One region of the Planococcus shenhongbingii genome, then DNA from elsewhere that is predicted to be linked to it. Evidence: a T-box and tRNA genes for the amino acid it is inferred to sense, from the RefSeq annotation. Region 1 holds a T-box; the other holds one or more tRNA genes.
What was found. A T-box is a leader RNA that pairs with one kind of tRNA and senses whether it is charged. The one in region 1 lies ahead of proS (proline--tRNA ligase), so its partner is inferred to be a tRNA-Pro.
Positions count from the first base shown of each region.

Region 2: it encodes a tRNA-Pro, which carries the amino acid that the T-box ahead of proS (proline--tRNA ligase) is inferred to sense. The anticodon was not compared.

Region 1 is NZ_CP129235.1:2,495,080-2,505,861, forward strand. Features, by position in the region: gene QWY16_RS12365 (hypothetical protein) at 1-166, opposite strand, end outside; gene QWY16_RS12370 (glycine/sarcosine/betaine reductase selenoprotein B family protein) at 233-736, opposite strand; gene QWY16_RS12375 (DUF4037 domain-containing protein) at 956-1,789, opposite strand; gene proS (proline--tRNA ligase) at 1,819-3,249, opposite strand; T-box leader at 3,307-3,497, opposite strand; gene QWY16_RS12385 (HAD family hydrolase) at 3,607-4,254, shown strand; gene QWY16_RS12390 (NUDIX hydrolase) at 4,251-4,868, shown strand; gene QWY16_RS12395 (DUF3886 domain-containing protein) at 4,976-5,215, opposite strand; gene QWY16_RS12400 (acetyl-CoA C-acetyltransferase) at 5,229-6,416, opposite strand; gene QWY16_RS12405 (hydroxymethylglutaryl-CoA lyase) at 6,494-7,393, shown strand; gene QWY16_RS12410 (alpha/beta hydrolase) at 7,409-8,341, shown strand; gene QWY16_RS12415 (hypothetical protein) at 8,376-8,654, opposite strand; gene QWY16_RS12420 (hypothetical protein) at 8,807-9,229, opposite strand; gene QWY16_RS12425 (YneF family protein) at 9,830-10,063, opposite strand; gene tkt (transketolase) at 10,196-10,782, opposite strand, start outside.
Region 2 is NZ_CP129235.1:1,327,157-1,337,938, reverse strand. Features, by position in the region: gene menC (o-succinylbenzoate synthase) at 1-427, opposite strand, end outside; gene QWY16_RS06680 (o-succinylbenzoate--CoA ligase) at 418-1,851, opposite strand; gene menB (1,4-dihydroxy-2-naphthoyl-CoA synthase) at 1,913-2,731, opposite strand; gene menH (2-succinyl-6-hydroxy-2,4-cyclohexadiene-1-carboxylate synthase) at 2,728-3,555, opposite strand; gene menD (2-succinyl-5-enolpyruvyl-6-hydroxy-3-cyclohexene-1-carboxylic-acid synthase) at 3,555-5,252, opposite strand; gene QWY16_RS06660 (isochorismate synthase) at 5,239-6,630, opposite strand; tRNA gene QWY16_RS06655 (tRNA-Glu) at 7,172-7,243, opposite strand; tRNA gene QWY16_RS06650 (tRNA-Ser) at 7,250-7,340, opposite strand; tRNA gene QWY16_RS06645 (tRNA-Asn) at 7,345-7,419, opposite strand; tRNA gene QWY16_RS06640 (tRNA-Ile) at 7,421-7,497, opposite strand; tRNA gene QWY16_RS06635 (tRNA-Gly) at 7,515-7,588, opposite strand; tRNA gene QWY16_RS06630 (tRNA-Phe) at 7,596-7,671, opposite strand; tRNA gene QWY16_RS06625 (tRNA-Asp) at 7,689-7,764, opposite strand; tRNA gene QWY16_RS06620 (tRNA-Met) at 7,769-7,845, opposite strand; tRNA gene QWY16_RS06615 (tRNA-Ser) at 7,896-7,988, opposite strand; tRNA gene QWY16_RS06610 (tRNA-Ile) at 8,005-8,081, opposite strand; tRNA gene QWY16_RS06605 (tRNA-Met) at 8,090-8,163, opposite strand; tRNA gene QWY16_RS06600 (tRNA-Ala) at 8,183-8,258, opposite strand; tRNA gene QWY16_RS06595 (tRNA-Pro) at 8,265-8,341, opposite strand; tRNA gene QWY16_RS06590 (tRNA-Arg) at 8,370-8,446, opposite strand; tRNA gene QWY16_RS06585 (tRNA-Leu) at 8,482-8,570, opposite strand; tRNA gene QWY16_RS06580 (tRNA-Gly) at 8,599-8,673, opposite strand; tRNA gene QWY16_RS06575 (tRNA-Leu) at 8,680-8,764, opposite strand; tRNA gene QWY16_RS06570 (tRNA-Lys) at 8,788-8,863, opposite strand; tRNA gene QWY16_RS06565 (tRNA-Thr) at 8,873-8,948, opposite strand; tRNA gene QWY16_RS06560 (tRNA-Val) at 8,961-9,036, opposite strand; rRNA gene rrf (5S ribosomal RNA) at 9,046-9,161, opposite strand; rRNA gene QWY16_RS06550 (23S ribosomal RNA) at 9,284-10,782, opposite strand, start outside.

The DNA.
Region 1 (10,782 bases):
TGCGCGTTCCAGCCGGCTTCGCAGCAAGCTCCAGCAATTGATTGATCACTTTTTTCCGTGTCTCGAAATCAAACGGTTCCCCGCATGGACGGCCCAGTTTGAACGGAACATGCAATGTCCGCGGGACTCCAACTTTTTCAGTGACCTCAGGCAATAACGTAATCATTGCAGTTGCCACTCCTGACGCTTCTAAAGCCCGGGCATACAGCCCGAGTACATTATGGCAAGTGCCTCAGCCAGGCACCAGCAAAGCCACATCAATGTCTTTGTTTTTGAACAGCTCCACTACTTTCGGAATCGATTCCTTTTCGACCTGCTCGGTCTCCATGATGCCGCCATACAATCCGATATGGATGTCTGATACAGAACCGATAACTCCGGACTGTTCCAGCTCTTTCAGCTGTTGGATCGGAAAAACGATCGTTGTATCTTTTTTAGCGAATTTCGTATCGTAATACATATGGGTTACCGTCAGCTCTTCTTCCTGGGCCTTTCCAGGGACGATCCGGATGGTGTGATCTTGAATATCAAGATCAAACGGAATGTCTGTTTTCAAATGGACACCGGCAGTCGATAACAAAGCGACTTTGCATTCAGCCAGCGGTTTAGTCAAGTTCGCTTCTGGAACACCTGGCTGTTTACTGACATGCTTTAATGTGTAATTGTTATAAGCTTTCGGGAAGTTTTCCAAAAATGCCACAGCCACTTTTGATTTGATTTTTGTACGGCTTTTCATTTTCCATAGCTCCTCCATTCGTTAATTTCTTTGGCATTGCCTACATCCCTTTGTTTAATCTCCAAAGCTTTGAGTGACTGATTCTTTTAGTTGTTTAGTGTATTCGACTGTTTAGTAAATAACCCTTTTATTTACCGGCCAGGATATAGTTTGTTAACGAAAATTTCAGATTTTAATTTTAAAGAAAGGATTTGATTTTTGTTCTGAAATTAATGTTGTTCAACTATTTTTAGGTCTTGCCCAGCCGGCTTTTTCCATAGCACCGGACATATCTAGCTCAGGATAAAGAGTTTGTGCCAATTGAAAAACTTCTATAATCAGCCGCTCCAACTCTTTGACGCTTTCCTTCGGTTCTCCAAGCAAGACTGAAGCAAAGCGTTCCGAACTGTTTTCCGGCTTTATCTCCATGTTGTCCAGCGAAGCTTTCTGCCATTTAAATGCCGGGTGATGAACATATCGCTGATTGAGCGCAAATAGAATGCCCATCAGTTTAACTTCAACGGCCACGATAATTTGGTAGAGCATCAGCCAGTCTTCCCGGGCAAGGAGCGCTTCACGGTTCTGCCAGCGCGTCCCGAGCTCTCTATTCTCTTTGACCATCGCCTCGCCAAGCTTTACAGGATACAACTTTATTTTTCCCTTCAGCTCGAATAGCGCCTTCTCGCCTCCAAGCGGAATGCCATCATCGATGGATGCTAGTAAGACTTGTTTCTCAAGATCTGTATCATATTTTAAAGTTATGCTTTCAACATACTGAAAGGCAGTACTCACCAGGAAATTGCTGATTTCCAGTTTAACGTTCTGGACCGTATAAGTTTCCGACCATTCTTCGTCTTCAAAAGGATGAAAATCAAGTATGTTGCCGCCTAGCTTTTCAATCGGTTCTTTTCTGTCTTCATCAGTTGGGCTTTCCCTCCAAAAAATAAACAATTCAATATCCGAAAATTCATCAGATAAATTTCGCGCGACAGATCCCCCCAGCATGACGGACTCGATTTTAGGATTGTGCATGTATACGTCTGCTATTTCTTTTGCCAGTTCTTTCAATTCCATTTGATTTTCTCCTTTGAGTGGACGGCCATTTAATAAGCCTTTGCCCAAATGACCAGCTGTTCTGCTTTTTCGCCGCAGCAAACACAGGTATCTGTTATGAGTTCCTGGTCGAATGGAATGCAGCGTGATGTCGCTTGGGTTTCTTCTTTTATTTGGTCTTCGCAGGACTCTTTTCCGCACCACATCGCTTTGACAAAGCCACCTTCTGCTAACAGCGTATCTTTAAACTCTTCCATAGTTGCAGCTGTATTGGTTTTGGTTAAACGGTGCTGCAGCGCTTTATCATATAAATTCTTTTGTATCTCCTGAAGAAGACGCGGGATTTCGGTTTCTAGGTTCTGTTGTTCAACCGCTATCTTCTCTCCTGTGTCTCTTCTGACAAGGACCACTTTGTTTTCTTCGATATCTTTGGGTCCGATTTCCAGGCGGATCGGGATGCCTTTCATTTCAGATTCGTTGAACTTCCAGCCCGGCTTTTTATCACTGGCGTCGATCCCGACCCGCATTTTGGATTTCAAGGCATGCTGCAGGGCATATGCCGCATCGAGCACACCTTCTTTGTGCTGGGCGATTGGCACGATGAGCACTTGTGTCGGCGCCACTTCAGGCGGCAGGACCAGCCCTTTGTCATCGCCATGCACCATGATCATCGCGCCAATGATGCGCGTAGTGAAGCCCCAGGACGTCTGGTGGACTGTCTGAAGTTTGCCTTCCCGGTCCAAAAATTCAATGCCGAATGCTTTCGCGAAGCCCGTGCCCAAATTATGTGAAGTCCCGGACTGCAGCGCTTTGCCGTCATGCATTAAACTTTCAATCGTATAGGTATATTCTGCACCGGCGAATTTTTCTTTTTCTGTTTTCTGGCCTTTTATCACTGGAATTGCCAGCACTCGCTCACAAATGTCTGCATAGACATCCAGCATTTTCACTGTTTCTTCATGGGCATCCTGTTCCGTTTCATGGCATGTGTGGCCTTCCTGCCATAAAAACTCAAGAGTCCGCAAAAACGGCCGGGTGGTTTTTTCCCAGCGCACGACATTTGCCCACTGGTTGTAAAGCTTTGGCAAGTCCCGGTAGGAATGGATGATGTTCTTATAATGCTCGGCAAACAGCACTTCAGAAGTCGGCCGGATACATAATCGTTCCGCCAGTTCTTCATTGCCGCCGTGTGTCACCCAGGCCACTTCCGGGGCAAAACCTTCGATATGATCTTTTTCTTTTTGCAGCAGGCTTTCCGGAATCAATAATGGCATATAGACATTATCGTGCCCGGTCTCTTTAATCTCCGCATCCAACGCATTTTTGATGTTCTCCCAAATTGCGTAGCCATATGGACGGATAATCATCGATCCCCGCACACTCGAATAATCGACCAGTTCCGCTTTTAATACCACATCCGTATACCATTGTGCAAAATCCACATCCATATTCGTAATCTGCTCTACCCTATTTTTCGCCATATCCATTCCCCTTTTCAAATGATTTATTGAAAATAAAACAAAAAAGCCCCGCTAAAAATAAGGGACCCAGAAGGCGGTACCACCCTAATTTAAAGCAAAGCTTTACTCTCGAACATGATAACGGTGTGCACCGCTGCATTTTTCAATACAGATATGAAAGGCAGGTTCGATAATTTTCTTTGGGTCCCTCTCAGCCATCGGCACCTTCTCTGAAAAAGAAACTTCTATCTACTGGTCCTTAAAATTTCTGATTCTGCTATTTTATATTTTAATCAGATTAATTGAAATAGAATATTTAGTCAATAAGAATTAGTATAGTATTAAGTAACGGGTTGAACCGAGAAATGAGAGGTGAAAATGATGAAAGCGATACTTTTTGATTTTGATGGCACATTAGCCAATACACTGCCGGTTTGCGATATGGCTTTTCAGCACGTTTTCCGGAAGTATGACCAGCGGGAACTTTCTTCGGCTGAAGTCCGGGCGATGTTCGGTCCTTCAGAAACCGGGATCATCTACCAAAACCTGAAGCACCGCAACAAAGAAGAAGCGATTGAACAATATTATGACCAATACTTGGAACATCATGCTGACATGATTGAACAGAATAGGGATATCCATAGTTTGTTGATGCATTTAAAAGAAAAAGGGCTGAAATTGGGGATTGTCACCGGAAAAGCAAAAAGAAGTCTCGATATTTCGTTGAAAGCCCTTGGATGGGAACATCTTTTTGATGCCATGATCACCGGAGATGACGTGGTGAACCCTAAGCCGGATCCGGAAGGGGTGCTAAAAATTCTGCCATTATTAGGCGCCAGAGCTGATGAAGCCATCTTTATCGGGGACAGTGATGCGGATATATTAGCCGGAACTGCAGCAAATGTCGTAACGATAGGTGTCCAGTGGCTCCCAGACTATCAAACCTTGGAATTCGCCGCGGCTCCTTCGTTTCTTTTTAAGACAGTCCATGATTTTAGAGAAGCGATGGAAGGGGGATTTAAATGAGCACGAAATGGCTCCATTGGGCACAAAGAATCCAATCACTGTCCCAAGCAGGATTGGCATTTTCAAAAAACGTCTATGATTTGGAGCGTTTTGAAGAACTTCGGGAAATCAGTGTGGAAATTATCAACGAGCACACCAACTTGGAAATGCAGAAAATCAAGGACTTGTTTGCAAATGATGCCGGCTACCAAACCCCTAAACTGGATATTCGCGGAGCCGTATTCAAAGACGGAAAAATTCTGATGGTGCATGAAAACATCGACAACCGCTGGTCTTTGCCTGGCGGATTCTGTGATATCGGCCTTTCCCCTGCCGAAAACATTGTCAAGGAAATCAAAGAGGAATCCGGATTTGATGCGGTACCGGTTAAGCTTCTGGCGGTGCTTGACATGAACAAGCATCCGCACTCGCCTCAGCCTTATCATTATTATAAGATTTTTATACAATGTGACATTATCGGCGGAAATGCTGAGAATGGGGTGGAAACGAAAGGCGTGGATTTTTATAAAGAAACTAATCTGCCCAAGCTTTCAGAAAGCAGAAATACCAAGTCCCAAATCGAAATGCTGTTTGAGTTCCTTAACGATCCAAATAAAGAGACCGTCTTTGATTAGAAATAAATTCTTGATAAGCTACAAATAACCCTCTTCATCTTTCCTTTTCAGGTTTGATGAAGAGGGTTATTGAAACTCATAAAATCATTTTGTAACATTGCTTCTTTTTAAAACTTATTCCCTTTATCGCCGTGCCGCTCCAGCAGTTCCGCAAACGACAAGTTCTTTTCCTTCTGTTGTCGTTCAAACACTTTTTGTGCTTCTTTTTCTTCTTCGCGCTGCTGTTCTTCTTTCAGCAGCTCTTTTTTCGTGGCCTGCAGTTTTGCCAGAATATCTTCAGGCAATATGCTGGCTGTTTCTTCTTTTTTCTTTGGTGAGTTTTTCTTTGAAGTATTTTTCTTAGCCATACCGTGTCTCTCCTTATGGGCGTTTTACAATTGTCGCTACACCTTGGCCTCCGCCGATGCACAATGTGGCAAGTCCTGTCTTCGCGTCACGTTTCTGCATTTCATGAAGAAGGGAAACGAATACGCGCGCACCGCTGGCACCAATCGGATGGCCGAGGGCAATTGCTCCGCCGTTAACATTCAAAATATCATGGTTGAAATGGAGTTCTTTGTCGACTGCAATAGATTGGGCAGCAAATGCTTCGTTTGCTTCAATCAATTCAATATCTTCAAGAGATAAATCTGCCTTTTTCAAGGCATTTTTTACCGCTTGGACAGGACCGATTCCCATCACTGCCGGATCAACTGCAGCGCTGCCGTTCGCCGCGATTGTCGCAAGCGGCGTAAGCCCCAGTTCATCCGCTTTCGCTTTTGACATGACCACAACTGCTGCTGCTCCGTCATTGATGCCCGATGCATTGCCAGCTGTTACGCTGCCGTCTTTTTTGAATGCTGGGCGTAATTTGCTTAACTTTTCAGCAGTGGAATCGCGTTTCACGTATTCATCTGTCTTGAAAATAACCGGCTCGCCTTTACGCTGTGGAATTTCCACTGGCACGATTTCATCTTCAAATTTCCCGCCATCAATTGCCGCTGCTGCACGCGCTTGTGAACGGGCTGAAAATTCATCTTGTTCTTCCCGTGTAATTTCGTAGCGGTCACATAGATTTTCAGCAGTAATGCCCATGTGATAATCATTGAATGCACACATTAAACCGTCAACCAGCATGCTGTCGACCACTTTTTGGTCGCCCATGCGGAATCCGCTGCGTGCATTTTGCATCAAATACGGAGCCTGGCTCATATTTTCCATACCGCCGGCAACCACGATTTCTGCATCTCCGGCATAAATCGCCTGATACGCCAAATGCACGGCTTTTAATCCCGAACCGCAGACTTTATTGATCGACATCGCTGGAACGGTTTCCGGAAGCCCAGCCTGCATTGACGCTTGGCGTGCCGGGTTTTGGCCGAGCCCTGCCTGAAGAACATTGCCCATGATCACTTCTGATACTTGGTCAGGTGTGATTCCGGCTTTTTCAACCGCTTCTTTGATAACGATTGCCCCTAATTTGGTAGCCGGCACGTCTTTTAACGCACCTTGAAACGAACCGATTGCTGTACGAACTGCACTGACAATAACGACTTCTTGTGACACAATGATTTCCCCCTTATTTGGTTGTTTACCGTTTGCTCTTTTCTCCCTGCACTGGCTAAAATGGAATCAGGAGGGATACTATGTTCATTTTACCAAATAATGCAACGATTATCGAGGTAGGGCCACGGGACGGACTTCAAAATGAAGGAAAAGTTGTTTCAACTGAGCATAAGCTGCAATTTATCGAGAGATTGCAAAAAGCAGGCATTCAGGAAATGGAATTGACATCATTCGTATCACCGAAATGGGTTCCCCAAATGGCTGATGCCAAAGACATTATGGCCAATGTAGAAAAAATCGGCCGGCAGTTCGTCTTGACGCCGAACGAAAAAGGCATCAATGCCGCACTGGAATCCGGAGCTCAAGCTGTCGCGGTATTCGTCGGGGTGTCGAATACGTTCAACAAGAAAAATATCAATAAAACGACGGATGAAAGCATGGAAGCATTAAAACCGCTTATTTTAAAATTAAAGCAGGATGGCGTTTTTGTCCGTGCCTGCATTTCAACAGCCTTCTATTGCCCATTCGAAGGTGCCATTAAACCGGAAGATACATTGGCTTTATGCCATCAATTTGTTGACTGGGGCGTGGATGAATTAAGTGTTGCCGATACCATAGGCATGGCAACGCCAGCTGAAAGCTACGAATTGTTCCAGCAATTAAAAGAAGCATTTCCGGATGTGCTGCTGACTGCCCATTTCCACGATACACGAAAAATGGCGCTGGCGAATATTTTTGCTGCTTTGCAGGCCGGTGTCGACCGCTTTGATTCATCTGCCGGCGGACTTGGAGGCTGCCCGTTTGCTCCCGGTGCTACAGGAAACGTAGCCACAGAAGATGTGGTCAATATGCTGAACCGCATGGGCATTGAGACAGGCATCAATCTGGATTTATTATGCGAGGCTGTCCAGTCAATTGAACCGCATGTGACAAATCCGGTTCAAACCGGGATGTACCGGCTTTATCAAAACCAGGCATAGGAAAGGTAGTCTGCCATGAAGAAACGACTGCTGCAGGTTTCGGCCATTGTTTCAACTGGTTTAACCTTAACAGCCGCTGTCATTGGCTTTGTCATTAGCAATCGCTTGATGTATATGAAGAAAAAAGACGAAAATCTCATTTTAGAGCGTGAAACTTCTGCCAAGCGCTATGATGAAGTGTGGTACGCCCAAGTGAAAAAAAGCGAAAGATGGATCCAGTCTGAAAACGGTTATCCCATCAAAGCCATTTTCCTGGAACCGCATGACACGAAACGATACGTTGTCATTTGCCATGGCGTCACAGAAACCAAAGTAAACTCATTTAAATACGCCCGCATGTTCGAACGGCTTGGATTTAATTCGGTCGTCTACGATCATCGCAGGCACGGAGAGAGCGGCGGGAAAACCACCAGTTTCGGCCATTACGAAAAACTCGATTTAAAAGCTGTAGTAGAAGCATTAAGACTGCACGTGGGACCTGATTTATTTTTCGGCATCCACGGCGAGTCGATGGGCGGGGCTACTACGCTTTTATACGCAGGCATGGAAGACACGGCAGCATTTTACGTCATTGACTGTGCTTATTCCGATATCTCCAAACAAATCCTGCATGTCATGAAGACCACCCAGCCAATTCGTTCATCACTGGCATTAAAGCTTGCAGCTGTCTTTATGAAATTGCGCGATGGCTATTCCATTTCAACTGTTTCGCCGATAGAAGCGGTGGCTCACATCAAAAACCCGGTCCTTTTCATCCACAGTTTGGAGGATGAATTCGTCCTGCCGGAAATGTCACAGGAAATGTTTGATATAAAGCCCGACCCAAAAGCGATCAATTTTTTTGCTGAAGGAGCGCATGCCCAGTCTTATAATAAATACCCGGAAGAATACGAAAAAACCGTTGCAGAATTTTTAGACGCAAACGGCTTGATGACTTCAGAAATGTAAAAAGCACTCCATGAGAGTGCTTTTTTGCTTCGACTTATTTCTTTTTTTTTAAAACCAGCTTTAGCCCTGCTTCTCCTTCTGCTCCGATGAAAAACTCAACCATCGGGCCTGTTCTCGCTACACCTCTAACATGCAACTCTATTGTATCCAAAGTATAGTCCGACAACCCTTTCACCATTTCATTGATCTGCTCCATCGACACGGGCAAAACTTTGCCGACGCCTTCCATTTGCGTAGTGAAACTTTCTTTTTCCTTCGTTTCTTCTTTTTCAATCACTGGCATGTAGAAAACGAACTCTTCTTGTTCAGGCATACTATTCCCCTCCCGTTTTTAGTTGTTTTCTTTTCATATCCCTGTTTTGCTGCTATTTGAAACGCAGGGAGAAAAAGCGCATCTCTATTGAATACTTTATAATGCGCCATACTTGAAAACCGCTATCTAGATATAAGACAACACTTTTCAAGTTATCTCAAATGTTCTTTTAATGTACGAATAATTTCATCTATGGTTGATTTCTCATTTTCTCCCAGTTGCTTAAATTTAAAAGCAATAGATTCCGATAAAGGATTAATAGATGGTCCTTTGTTTTTATCACACCGAAATGTTATGATTTTTTCTAAATCATTTTTTAAAGCGTCTGTTAGATTGCTTCTTTTAAACCGAAAACTAACAGTGTGAGGCTCTTTTTTTGAAAAATCAGCACTTCCTTCATACTGAATGGCACCAAGATAACGTTCTCTCAACAAGAAAGATTTTTCGTTTTTGAAAAATTGAAGCGTTTCTTTGGCATTTTCATTATGAATCCACAAACCGACAGCAGACAATCGACTTCGGATATATTCATACAAACCAGCCAATTCAAAATTTTTTTCAATAGAATTAGTCATGTACTCTCCTCCTTGCAATTTTTTACTGTATTAAATACCATTTTAATTGAAAAGTCAGAAAATTAACAGGACCTAAAGGAAGAGATTTTTTGTGATAGAATTAAATGAGACTAGCTTTACTTTGAACCAACAGCTAAGCCACTTAAAAGTGTTTTATTACTGAATTAATAAAAAAAATTGTGGGTAATAAAACACTATAATTTTATTGTAAGCTAGTTGCTTTTGAAGAGCCTTCGGTTATTTATGAATGTATTTATTCTAAATGTATCTAAATATACAAATTAAAATATATTTAACTGCTTCATTTCCTGTCACTTGTTAATCATAGTCTATGAGTAAAGTTCTTTGATTCACAGTGACACATATATTACTTCAATACATCTTCTAATTCCATAGAAAAAACCACCTCTCTGCTTTAGTTTCAACAGAGAAAGTGGTCTTGTAGTGGCAAAATGAAGGATAAACCAATGATGAATGAAAAACTTACGAAAATTCACCCTAGACGCTCTGAATAGAGATATTCCCATAAATAAAGCTTCCTTCACTTTAACATTAATCAAAAATTAAACTGTCACCCTTGATACTACTTAGTTTAATAAATTATTTTTTAGCCGGTTTATTAGAAGCTTTATTCATTTGAGCCATCATTTGGTTGATTTTTTTCTGAGACGGTTTTTGTCCCATTTGCATCATCATAATGCGCAGCATTTCTTCATTAATCGGTGGATTGTCTTTCAAATACTTCATCATATATTGACGAGCGATGAAAAAGCCAAGCGCAACACCTGCGATCAACGCCACGATAACGATTACGATCCAGATCCAAGTAGCCATTCATGTTACCTCCTTCGTGTTGCATAAATAAGTAGTGCACCACAATGGATTATACTATAAAATCGTGCACATGACCATAAGATCAAAATAATAAAAGCGGAAGCATCTTACAGCTTCCGCTTTTATGTCATTTTATTGTTCGTTAATTAAATTCTTGACTTTAGCCACAACATTTTCCGGTGTGAAGCCGAATTCTTTCATGATGCGCTCGCCTGGTGCACTGGCGCCAAAGCGGTCAATAGAAAGGATATCGCCTTCATCGCCTGTGTAGCGTTCCCAGCCAAATGAAGTGCCCATTTCAATTGCCAACCGTTTTTTGACTGTTTTCGGAATAACCGACTGTTTGTATTCTTTGTCTTGTTTTTCGAAACGATCCCAAGACGGCATCGATACAACAGAAACGGAAATTCCTTCGTCAGCCAATTGTTTTTGAGCTGCTACTGCAAGGCTCACTTCAGAACCGGTTGCCAATAGCAAAGCTTGCGGGTTTTCGGCAGGCGAAACCACATAAGCACCTTTTTCAACTCCGCTTGCTGCCAAGTCATTCGTGTGCTCTAGTACAGGCAGGTCTTGGCGCGAAAGAACCAATAAAGTTGGAGCCGTTTTCGCAGTCAAAGCCAATCTCCAAGCCGCTTTTGTTTCATTTGCATCCGCAGGGCGGACAACGCTCAAATTCGGCATAGCGCGCAGCGAAGCCAAATGCTCAACTGGTTCGTGAG
Region 2 (10,782 bases), 1.2 Mb from region 1:
GATCTGCAGCCACCACTACACCCGCTGGAATCGCCCGTTCTTCGCCGCCGACCATTTTCCAAAGCGGGATATCTTTTTTCTTGGCGAATAAATCCCACACAGCCATTTCGATTGCGGCTTTTGCCATACGATTGCCTTTCACTTGCTGAAACATCCGGTTTACATGGCCGGGATGCTTCAAACTTTGATGCAGCAAGATCGGAACCAACACTTTTTCAATGACAAACCGGCTGCTTACCACCGTCTCTTCCGTATACCAAGGCGTCGAGAACGCCACACATTCTCCGTAGCCTTCCACACCTTCTGCATCGGTCACTTTAACAATCAGGCTTTCACGCTCTTCCACAGTCTGCAAAGACGTCTTAAACGGCCTTTTTAAAGGTTTATTCACCTCTCGCAATTCAATCCCCGCAATTGTCAGTTCCATAGCTTCAGCTCTCTTCGGAGAAGCTTATTCGATGCATTGCGCGGCAACGCATCAGCAAATGATAACCGCTTCGGCACTTTATAGGAAGCAATTTGCTCCCTGCAGTATGCCAATAGCTCATCCGCTTCCGCAGATTCATTCAATACGACAAAAGCCACTGGAACTTCACCCCATTCTTCATCCGGTACTCCGCATACTCCCGCTTCCCGGACAGCCGGATGCGCAAGCAGCACTTTTTCAATTTCCGCCGGATAAATATTTTCTCCACCTGAAACGATCAAATCCGATCTTCTATCCACCACAAACAAAAAGCCTTCCTCATCCAAGTAACCAACATCTCCTGTATGAAGCCAGCCCTCTTCCTGGACTTTTCTGTCGGAAAACCTGCCGATATATCCCGGAGTTACTTGAGGACCATGAATCAGGATTTCTCCTTTTTCTCCAGCTTTTGCTGTGCCATCTATTTTAACTTGATACAAAAACAGCGGTTTGCCTGAAGAACCGATCTTCCGTTCTGCATCCGCTGATTGCAGCGTAGTCGTCTGCGAGGATGTTTCCGTCATGCCATAAGTTTGCAGAACCGGTATGCCACATTGTTCCGCACGCTTGATATAGGCAACCGGAATCGGACCGCCTCCTGCAAGAATCGCTTTAAAACGCGGAGATGCGGCCAAAGAAGCTTCTTCCACATTTCTCAAAATACGTTCAAGCATTACGCCGACCATAGACATATGTGTCACGGTCCCGCTGCATATTTCTTTGGCACTGCGCTCAGCATCAAATTTTTCATACAGCCTTACACCCATGCCATATATAAGAGACCGCATCAAGATGGAAAATCCGCTGATGTGGAATAACGGGACAGAACAAAGCCAGACATCATCAGGGGAGATTCCAATATTTAAAGCCGATGAAACGGCACTCGAAAAATGGTTTTCCGCAGTCTGCCGAACACCTTTGGGATTTCCCGTCGTCCCGGATGTATACATGATGGAGATTGTACGGCCTTTCTCCCACTCATGCTGAATTTCAAACTCAGCCGGAACCGCTTCCCGGATGGAACTGAATAAAATCGGATTGTAATCCTTCACTTTTTCTTTCAATTCATCATCTACTAAAACAAATTCAGCTTCAGAGTCTTCAATTTGATAAGCCAGTTCTGGTGGCGCCAGCCGTTCATTGAGCATGACCATTTCGCAGCCAACGTGCATGCAGCCATACATGACAAAGACAAATTCGGGATTGGACTTTGCCAAAATGGCGACACGAGACTCTTTTGCAACTCCCAGTGCTGTCAGTTTACCAGCGTACTCGAGCGCTATTTCATTCATTTCAGCAAAAGTCCATTGCTGCTCTTGGAACGATAACGCCATGCGGCCACCGCTTAAATGGCTGCGTTGGCTCAACCAATTCGGATAAGTCATTTAAAAAATCCTTTCTTCAAAAAAAGCTGCCCTAAAAGGACAGCTTCTGATTATTCGGTGATCACGGGAAACGAGGGAATTGGCCAAAGTCCGGTTTGCGTTTTTCTTTAAACGCATCACGTCCTTCTTTTGCTTCATCCGTTGTGTAGTAAAGCAATGTAGCGTCTCCAGCCATTTGCTGAAGACCAGCAAGGCCGTCCGTATCGGCATTCATTGCCGCTTTTACAAAGCGAAGCGCAGTCGGGCTCATCTCAAGCATTTCTTCGCACCATTTTACTGTTTCATCTTCAAGCTGCTCTAAAGGCACAACTGTATTAACTAAGCCCATATCAAGTGCTTCCCGCGCATCGTATTGACGGCATAGGTACCAAATTTCACGTGCTTTTTTATGGCCGATGATGCGGGCCAAATAGCCTGAACCATAGCCGGCATCAAACGAGCCGACGCGGGGTCCTGTTTGTCCGAATCGTGCATTGTCAGCAGCAATCGTCAAGTCGCACACTACGTGCAGTACGTGGCCACCACCAATTGCAAATCCTGCAACCATCGCCACAACAGGTTTTGGAATAACACGGATCAAACGCTGTAGGTCCAATACGTTCAAACGTGGAATTTCATCTTCTCCGACATATCCGCCGTGGCCACGGACACTTTGGTCCCCGCCTGAACAGAATGCTTTCTCGCCTTCACCTGTTAAAACGATAACGCCTACTTTTGAATCGTCGCGTGCACGTGAAAATGCATCGATCATTTCATGCACTGTTTTTGGACGGAAGGCATTGCGCACTTCCGGACGGTTGATCGTAATTTTGGCTATGCCATTATACGTTTCGTATTTAATATCTTCATATGTACGTTCTGTAACCCATTCGCGTGTCATGATTTTCCTCCTCGATAATTAGAACTTAAATACTCCTTTACCATTGTAGCAAATTCAGCAGGTTTTTCCACATGTATTGCATGTCCCGCTTCAATAACGCCGTGCTGCACTTTTGGCAAGGCTTGTTTCATCTCTTCAGCAATCGCCATAAACTTCGGATCCATAGCTCCTGTTACCAATAAAACCGGCAAATTTAACTGCTTTACCTGGGACCAGTAAGACTTTTGCGTACCGGTTCCCATGCCGATTAAGCTATTAGCGAGCCCGAGCGGATTTTGATGCAGCCGTTCTGCGCGGATGGTTTGCTTAACTGTTTCCGGCAATCGTTTCTGGGTGTCAAAAAGTGGGATATTTTCCCATTTATCTACAAACGAAGTAATGCCATTTGCTAAAATCTTCAGCGCCAGCTCACTGTCTCGCTGTTGCCGATCAAGCCGTTCGTCTGCTGATTTTAATCCAGGAGAAGCACTTTCCAGTATCAGTGCCTCTATTTGCTGTGGGTAAGTGCATGCATAAGCAAGAGCTGTGCGGCCGCCCATTGAATAACCCGCAAGCGCAAAATTTTCTAATCCAAGTTGTCCGAACAGCAGATTTAAATCACGGATTTGGAGTTCCATCGTATAGCGTGCAGAATCTTCCGGTGAATCCGTCAGGCCGTGGCCAAGCAAATCAATCAGAACGATTTTATATTCCGGTAAAGCTTTCTCAATTCCACGCCATGTTTTTGTGCTTCCAGTAAAACCGTGAAGAAAAACAATAGTGGATTTCTTGTCAAAGTTTAACACTTCTAGATGGTAGCGAACATCTAAAATTTGAATCTCCATTACTTCGACAGCTCCTCGCTAAACCGGTTCCACAACTTCCGATGGACCTCCACATTTTGTTGCCTGTCTGTAAAAACTTCAATGATTTTTACAAGCTTTTGCTTGTGGCTGCGCAAAGCCGAAATCAACTCTTCTTTCGAGTGCACTGCTGCATACTCAGTATCATACATATTCGCTGCATCCTTAAAATTCATCCCTGTCGGCGTGCCGAACAAATCTTCAAAATACCGCTCTTCCTGCGATTGCGGCAAGTAAGAGAAAATTCCTCCGCCATCGTTGTTCATGATAACAATGGTCAAATCCGTATCTTGCATTTTCGAAGCTATCAAGCCATTCATGTCATGCAGGAATGACAAATCGCCGATAAATAAATACGTCGGGCGTTTTACTGCTGCCTGAACACCAAAAGCTGTCGAGACAACTCCGTCAATACCGTTCGCACCCCGGTTTGCATAAATCATCACATCACGTCCGTTGGTTTTGAAAAACGTATCCAAGTCCCGAATTGGCATACTGCTGCTGACGACGAGATGACATTTATCCAGTTCGTCGAAAAATATCTTTGCCAAGACGCCTTCATCGAGTTCGTTTTCACAATGCTGCTCCACCAATTGCCAGTACAATTTTGATGCCTGCTGCCATTTAACGGCATAGGCATTTTCTTCTTTGGCTTTGATTGGCAGCTGCCATAAGCTTTTTGCTGCCGCTTGGATATGATGGGTTACAACAGACTGGGCATCGCGCATCATCGGGCTTTCATCAAACACGACATAATTTTTGGGTTTGATTGCGGCTAAATACAATGTCAGCGGTTTCGACACCGGTTGAGGACCAATTCGGATGACCACATCTGGAATCATCGCAGCTTTGAACTGTTCACTTTTCAAAATGGCATCATATGAATCGATGATCAAATGCTGATTATCCGGTTTTACATTAGTACGCAAATTGGACAATGGATCTGCCAGAACCGGCCACTGCAAATTCTGTACAAATTCCCAAAAGGTTTCCGGCATAGGAGCAGTCATTTCTCCGACCACCAATACCCCTCTCTCTTGTTCCAATAACCCCTGCAAAAATCCCTCTGTTTCTTTATTTATTATAAGTTCACCAGTGAAATGCATCATTTCGCCCCGGCTTACATAGCTCTGCTCAAAGTCGATGCGCAGCGGTTCACGAAATGGCACATTTATATGGACAGGCCCTTTTGGTTCTGTCTTTGCTGTTGCAACTGACCGGTGGAGATGGCGAGCCAGGAATTCCAATAGATTTTGTTCTTCCGGCATCGGCAAATCAGCAGCCCATTTCACATGGGAACCAAATAAATTGATTTGATTAATAGCTTGCGGCGCACCGACTTCCCGCAATTCAGGCGGCCGGTCTGCTGTCACGACCAGTAATGGAACCCTTGCATAATAAGCTTCTACAACAGCAGGAAAATAGTTAGCAGCAGCCGTTCCTGAAGTGCAAAGCAGCATGACCGGCTTGCCGGATGCTTTAGCCATTCCCAGCGCAAAATAAGCCGCAGAACGCTCATCAATCTGCCGGTATACAGTCAAACCTTCTTGTTTCATACATGCGTAAGCAAGCGGCGTTGACCGGGAACCCGGGCTAATGACCACATCTGTGACGCCTAAGTGTATAAGTGAATGTGTAAAAGCTGATACATACTCTGTTAACGATTTACGATTCGTCACTCAATTGACCTCCAAGCGCACGAAGCATTGGTCTAAATTTAACCCAAGTTTCTGCATACTCCGACTCAGATGTAGAATCTTCTACAATCCCGCCTCCTGCATACAAATAAGCTTCTTTTTCGTTCAGCAGCGCTGACCGGATGGCTACTGCAAACTCGCCGTCGCCTTTTGCATCTATCCAACCGATTGGCGCAGCATAAAATCCTCTGTTCATCGTTTCATACTGGCGGATCAAGCTCAGCGCTTCCTGTTTCGGTTCACCGCCAAGAGCCGGGGTAGGATGCAAATCCTTAACCAAATCGAACAAAGTCGAATCTGGTTTCAATTCTCCTTCAACCGGTGTATAAAGATGCTGAATATCCCTTATCTTCATTAATTTAGGTGTTTTTGGCACAAACATATGGGAACTATGCTCGTTAAAGACTTCACTGATCATGTTAACCACAAATTGATGTTCCGAGCGGTTCTTTTTGTCATTCAGTAATTCATTGCCAAGCTTTTCATCCTTTTCCACCGTGTTGCCTCGGGGAGTGGAACCTGCCAAACATGTAGACAGGGCTAACCGGTCCTTCACTTTTACAAGCCTTTCCGGCGTAGCACCGAAGAACAATTGATTTTGTGCTTCCAAACCAAATAGGAAACTTTCAGGCTGTTCTTCAGATACTTGATAAAGAGCCGACGCAGATGAAAGCGGCTGCTCAAATTCTAATCTCAGGGAACGTGCAATCACCACTTTTTCGGCTTGTTTTGCTTTAATGAGAGCCGTCACTTTAGTAATCGAGTCCATGTATTGCTCTTTCTTAATTTCAGTACGTTCCACTACGAGCGGTTTTTGGTATTTCGGCCGTTCCATAACTTGGGCAGCATGGATCAGCCGATCACGTTCTTTCCGCAAAGCCTCAAATGCATTGAAGGTGGCGTCTTCATTTGTAATTAAATTGATGCTGACATACGCCTGATCATCTTTAATTATCATTTGAAATGATGGCACTGCAAAATAAGCTTGTGGAAAATGGGTCCATTCGCTTTGATTTTCATTTAACGGATCAAATGAAAATCCGCCAAATAATATGGGTTGCACATCTGCTTCTTCATTAACAATCTGGCTGCACAAATTCTGCCAATCTTGCTTGATTTCTTCAAACCGTCCATGATGATTTGGTGAAGCAAGAACATGGGCATGTCCAAGCCCAACTAAGGTAAATGTCTTTTCACGATTTTGCCAGAACATTCGCTTTCCTTGATAATGCTTATCCCCTGCTTCAAAAAATGCCAACGCCGACATTCTGGAGACTTCAATTGTTTCTGTGTAAAAACTGTACGCAAGATATCGCGTACTCGTATATTTTTCTGTCGATGAATTCTGTTGTGGATTCATCTTTTTCCCTCCGTTTTAAACTCGTTGCGTAAAAAATCGCAATCTGCTTCACTTTTTAATCTCTATCTTCTATCATACTCTTTTCTATTAAATTGAGCACAACATTTGCTGTATTTCCAATGAAATTGAAGGTGAATACAAAGGGAAAATTGTACAGAACGACACAATTATTTTTAGCTGACAATGGCTGCCTGGATGATTCAATAAACTTGTCTTTTAACCTTGAAAGACTTTTGTAAAGAGATTCTCAAAGTCATGCCAATCATGATAAAGATAGCAGCATTGTCTTTAGAAGTATTTTTTTGTATTGACTAGAGAGGTATGGTTTCTACCTATTGCTTTTTTAGCTGTTTTTCTTTGTAATGTGTTTGCCATTGTCATAATCGGTATAACCATACATAGCTAAACTTCATTTAAAAAGAATTATCGTTCCATTCAAGCCATTAGCAATAAAAAAAGAGCCACTTTAAAATCAAGTGACTCCTTTATTGAACTTTATCAAAAAAAGAGACATGCATTAGAATGCATGTCTCTTTTAGTATGACCCCTACGGGATTCGAACCCGTGTTACCGCCGTGAAAGGGCGGTGTCTTAACCGCTTGACCAAGGGGCCAATTACTGGCGGAGAAGGAGGGATTTGAACCCTCGCGCCGGTTTCCCGACCTACACCCTTAGCAGGGGCGCCTCTTCAGCCACTTGAGTACTTCCCCAGTATGGCTCCGAAGGTAGGATTCGAACCTACGACCATCGCATTAACAGTGCGGTGCTCTACCACTGAGCTACTTCGGAATGGTGGGCCTAAATGGACTCGAACCATCGACCTCACGCTTATCAGGCGTGCGCTCTAACCAGCTGAGCTATAGGCCCATATGTATAATAATTAATGGAGCGGGTGAAGAGAATCGAACTCTCATCATCAGCTTGGAAGGCTGAGGTTTTACCACTAAACTACACCCGCAAAAAAATGGTGGGTCAGGACGGAATCGAACCGCCGACACTTAGAGCTTCAATCTAATGCTCTACCAACTGAGCTACTGACCCATTTTGTTATGTAAAAATGGCGGTCCCGACCGGGATCGAACCGGCGATCTCCTGCGTGACAGGCAGGCATGTTAACCGCTACACCACGGGACCATTTTGGTTGCGGGGGCAGGATTTGAACCTGCGACCTCCGGGTTATGAGCCCGACGAGCTACCGAACTGCTCTACCCCGCGACAATAATATAGAAGAAATAAAAATGATAGTCCACACATTTTGAAAAAAATGGAGGAGGAAGAGGGATTCGAACCCCCGCGGGATTTGACTCCCCTGTCGGTTTTCAAGACCGATCCCTTCAGCCAAACTTGGGTATTCCTCCGTGCTAATAAAATGAATGGTGGACCTTGCAGGACTCGAACCTGCGACCGGACGGTTATGAGCCGTCTGCTCTAACCAACTGAGCTAAAGGTCCTAAAAAAGTGGCGGCAGAGGGGATCGAACCCCCGACCTTACGGGTATGAACCGTACGCTCTAGCCAGCTGAGCTACGCCGCCAGGATCTTTATTATATAGTTGGTGGAGCCTAGCGGGATCGAACCGCTGACCTCCTGCGTGCAAGGCAGGCGCTCTCCCAGCTGAGCTAAGGCCCCATTGAATGGTCGGGAAGACAGGATTCGAACCTGCGACCCCTTGGTCCCAAACCAAGTGCTCTACCAAGCTGAGCTACTTCCCGAACTGAATTGCTGAGTGGTGAAAAAATATGGCGCGCCCGAGAGGACTCGAACCTCTAACCGCTTGATTCGTAGTCAAGTACTCTATCCAATTGAGCTACGGGCGCATATGATGAAAACCTACGGTTTTTGCAAAACCAAATGGTGCCGAGGACCGGAATCGAACCGGTACGGTAGTCACCTACCGCAGGATTTTAAGTCCTGTGCGTCTGCCAGTTCCGCCACCCCGGCATAGGGTCGGCTATTGGTGCAAAAAAATTGGAGCGGAAGACGAGGTTCGAACTCGCGACCTCCACCTTGGCAAGGTGGCGTTCTACCACTGAACTACTTCCGCAAAAAATGGTGCGGGTGAAGGGAGTCGAACCCCCACGCCCGAAGGCGCTAGATCCTAAGTCTAGTGCGTCTGCCAGTTCCGCCACACCCGCGTGGCAATGAAATTGTGAAAAAATGGTGAGCCATGAAGGATTCGAACCTTCGACCCTCTGATTAAAAGTCAGATGCTCTACCAACTGAGCTAATGGCTCGAACAGGAATGGTGCCGGAGAAAGGACTTGAACCCTCAACCTACTGATTACAAGTCAGTTGCTCTACCAGTTGAGCTACTCCGGCGACAGAGAAAAATGGTGGAGGATGACGGGATCGAACCGCCGACCCTCTGCTTGTAAGGCAGATGCTCTCCCAGCTGAGCTAATCCTCCGTTATGTATGCCCAGCAATGTCCTACTCTCGCAGGGGGAAACCCCCAACTACCATTGGCGCAAAAGAGCTTAACTGCCGTGTTCGGGATGGGAACGGGTGTGGCCTCTTTGCCATCATCACTGGACTGTTTGGTTTTTAAAAGACAAGGTTTATTATACCAATCCCCGATGGGATTGCAAGCTTTTTTTGAAAAAAACTTGTGCCTTGCGCCTTCAAAACCGGATATGCGACATTGAACAAACGTATTTGGTTAAGTCCTCGATCGATTAGTATTCGTCAGCTGCACGCGTCGCCGCGCTTCCACCCCGAACCTATCTACCTCATCGTCTTTGAGGGATCTTACTTGCTTGCGCAATGGGAAATCTCATCTTGAGGGGGGCTTCGTGCTTAGATGCTTTCAGCACTTATCCCGGCCACACATAGCTACCCAGCGATGCCCCTGGCGGAACAACTGGTACACCAGCGGTGTGTCCATCCCGGTCCTCTCGTACTAAGGACAGCTCCTCTCAAATTTCCTGCGCCCGCGACGGATAGGGACCGAACTGTCTCACGACGTTCTGAACCCAGCTCGCGTACCGCTTTAATGGGCGAACAGCCCAACCCTTGGGACCGACTACAGCCCCAGGATGCGATGAGCCGACATCGAGGTGCCAAACCTCCCCGTCGATGTGGACTCTTGGGGGAGATAAGCCTGTTATCCCCGGGGTAGCTTTTATCCGTTGAGCGATGGCCCTTCCATGCGGAACCACCGGATCACTAAGCCCGTCTTTCGACCCTGCTCGACCTGTCCGTCTCGCAGTCAAGCTCCCTTGTGCCTTTACACTCTGCGAATGATTTCCAACCATTCTGAGGGAACCTTTGGGCGCCTCCGTTACTCTTTAGGAGGCGACCGCCCCAGTCAAACTGCCCGCCTGACACTGTCTCCCACCCCGATCAGGGGTGCGGGTTAGAATTTCAATACAACCAGGGTAGTATCCCACCGACGCCTCCCCCGAAGCTGGCGCTCCGGGCTCAAAGGCTCCTACCTATCCTGTACAAGTTGCACCAAAAGTCAATATCAGGCTACAGTAAAGCTCCACGGGGTCTTTCCGTCCTGTCGCGGGTAACCTGCATCTTCACAGGTACTATAATTTCACCGAGTCTCTCGTTGAGACAGTGCCCAGATCGTTACGCCTTTCGTGCGGGTCGGAACTTACCCGACAAGGAATTTCGCTACCTTAGGACCGTTATAGTTACGGCCGCCGTTTACTGGGGCTTCAGTTCGCACCTTCGCTTGCGCTAAGCACTCCCCTTAACCTTCCAGCACCGGGCAGGCGTCAGCCCCTATACGTCACCTTACGGTTTGGCAGAGACCTGTGTTTTTGCTAAACAGTCGCCTGGGCCTATTCACTGCGGCTCTCTCGGGCTGTTCACCCTACCAGAGCACCCCTTCTCCCGAAGTTACGGGGTCATTTTGCCGAGTTCCTTAACGAGAGTTCACTCGCTCACCTTAGAATTCTCTTCTCGCCTACCTGTGTCGGTTTGCGGTACGGGCACCTCCCGCCTCGCTAGAGGCTTTTCTTGGCAGTGTGAAATCAGGGACTCCAGGGCATACGCCCCTTGCCGTCACCGCTCAACGTTATGGAAATGGGATTTGCCTCATTTCCCGCCTCACGGCTTGGACGCGCTCAACCAACGGCGCGCTCGCCTTATCCTTCTGCGTCCCCCCATTGCTCAAACGGCGGGGAGGTGGTACAGGAATATCA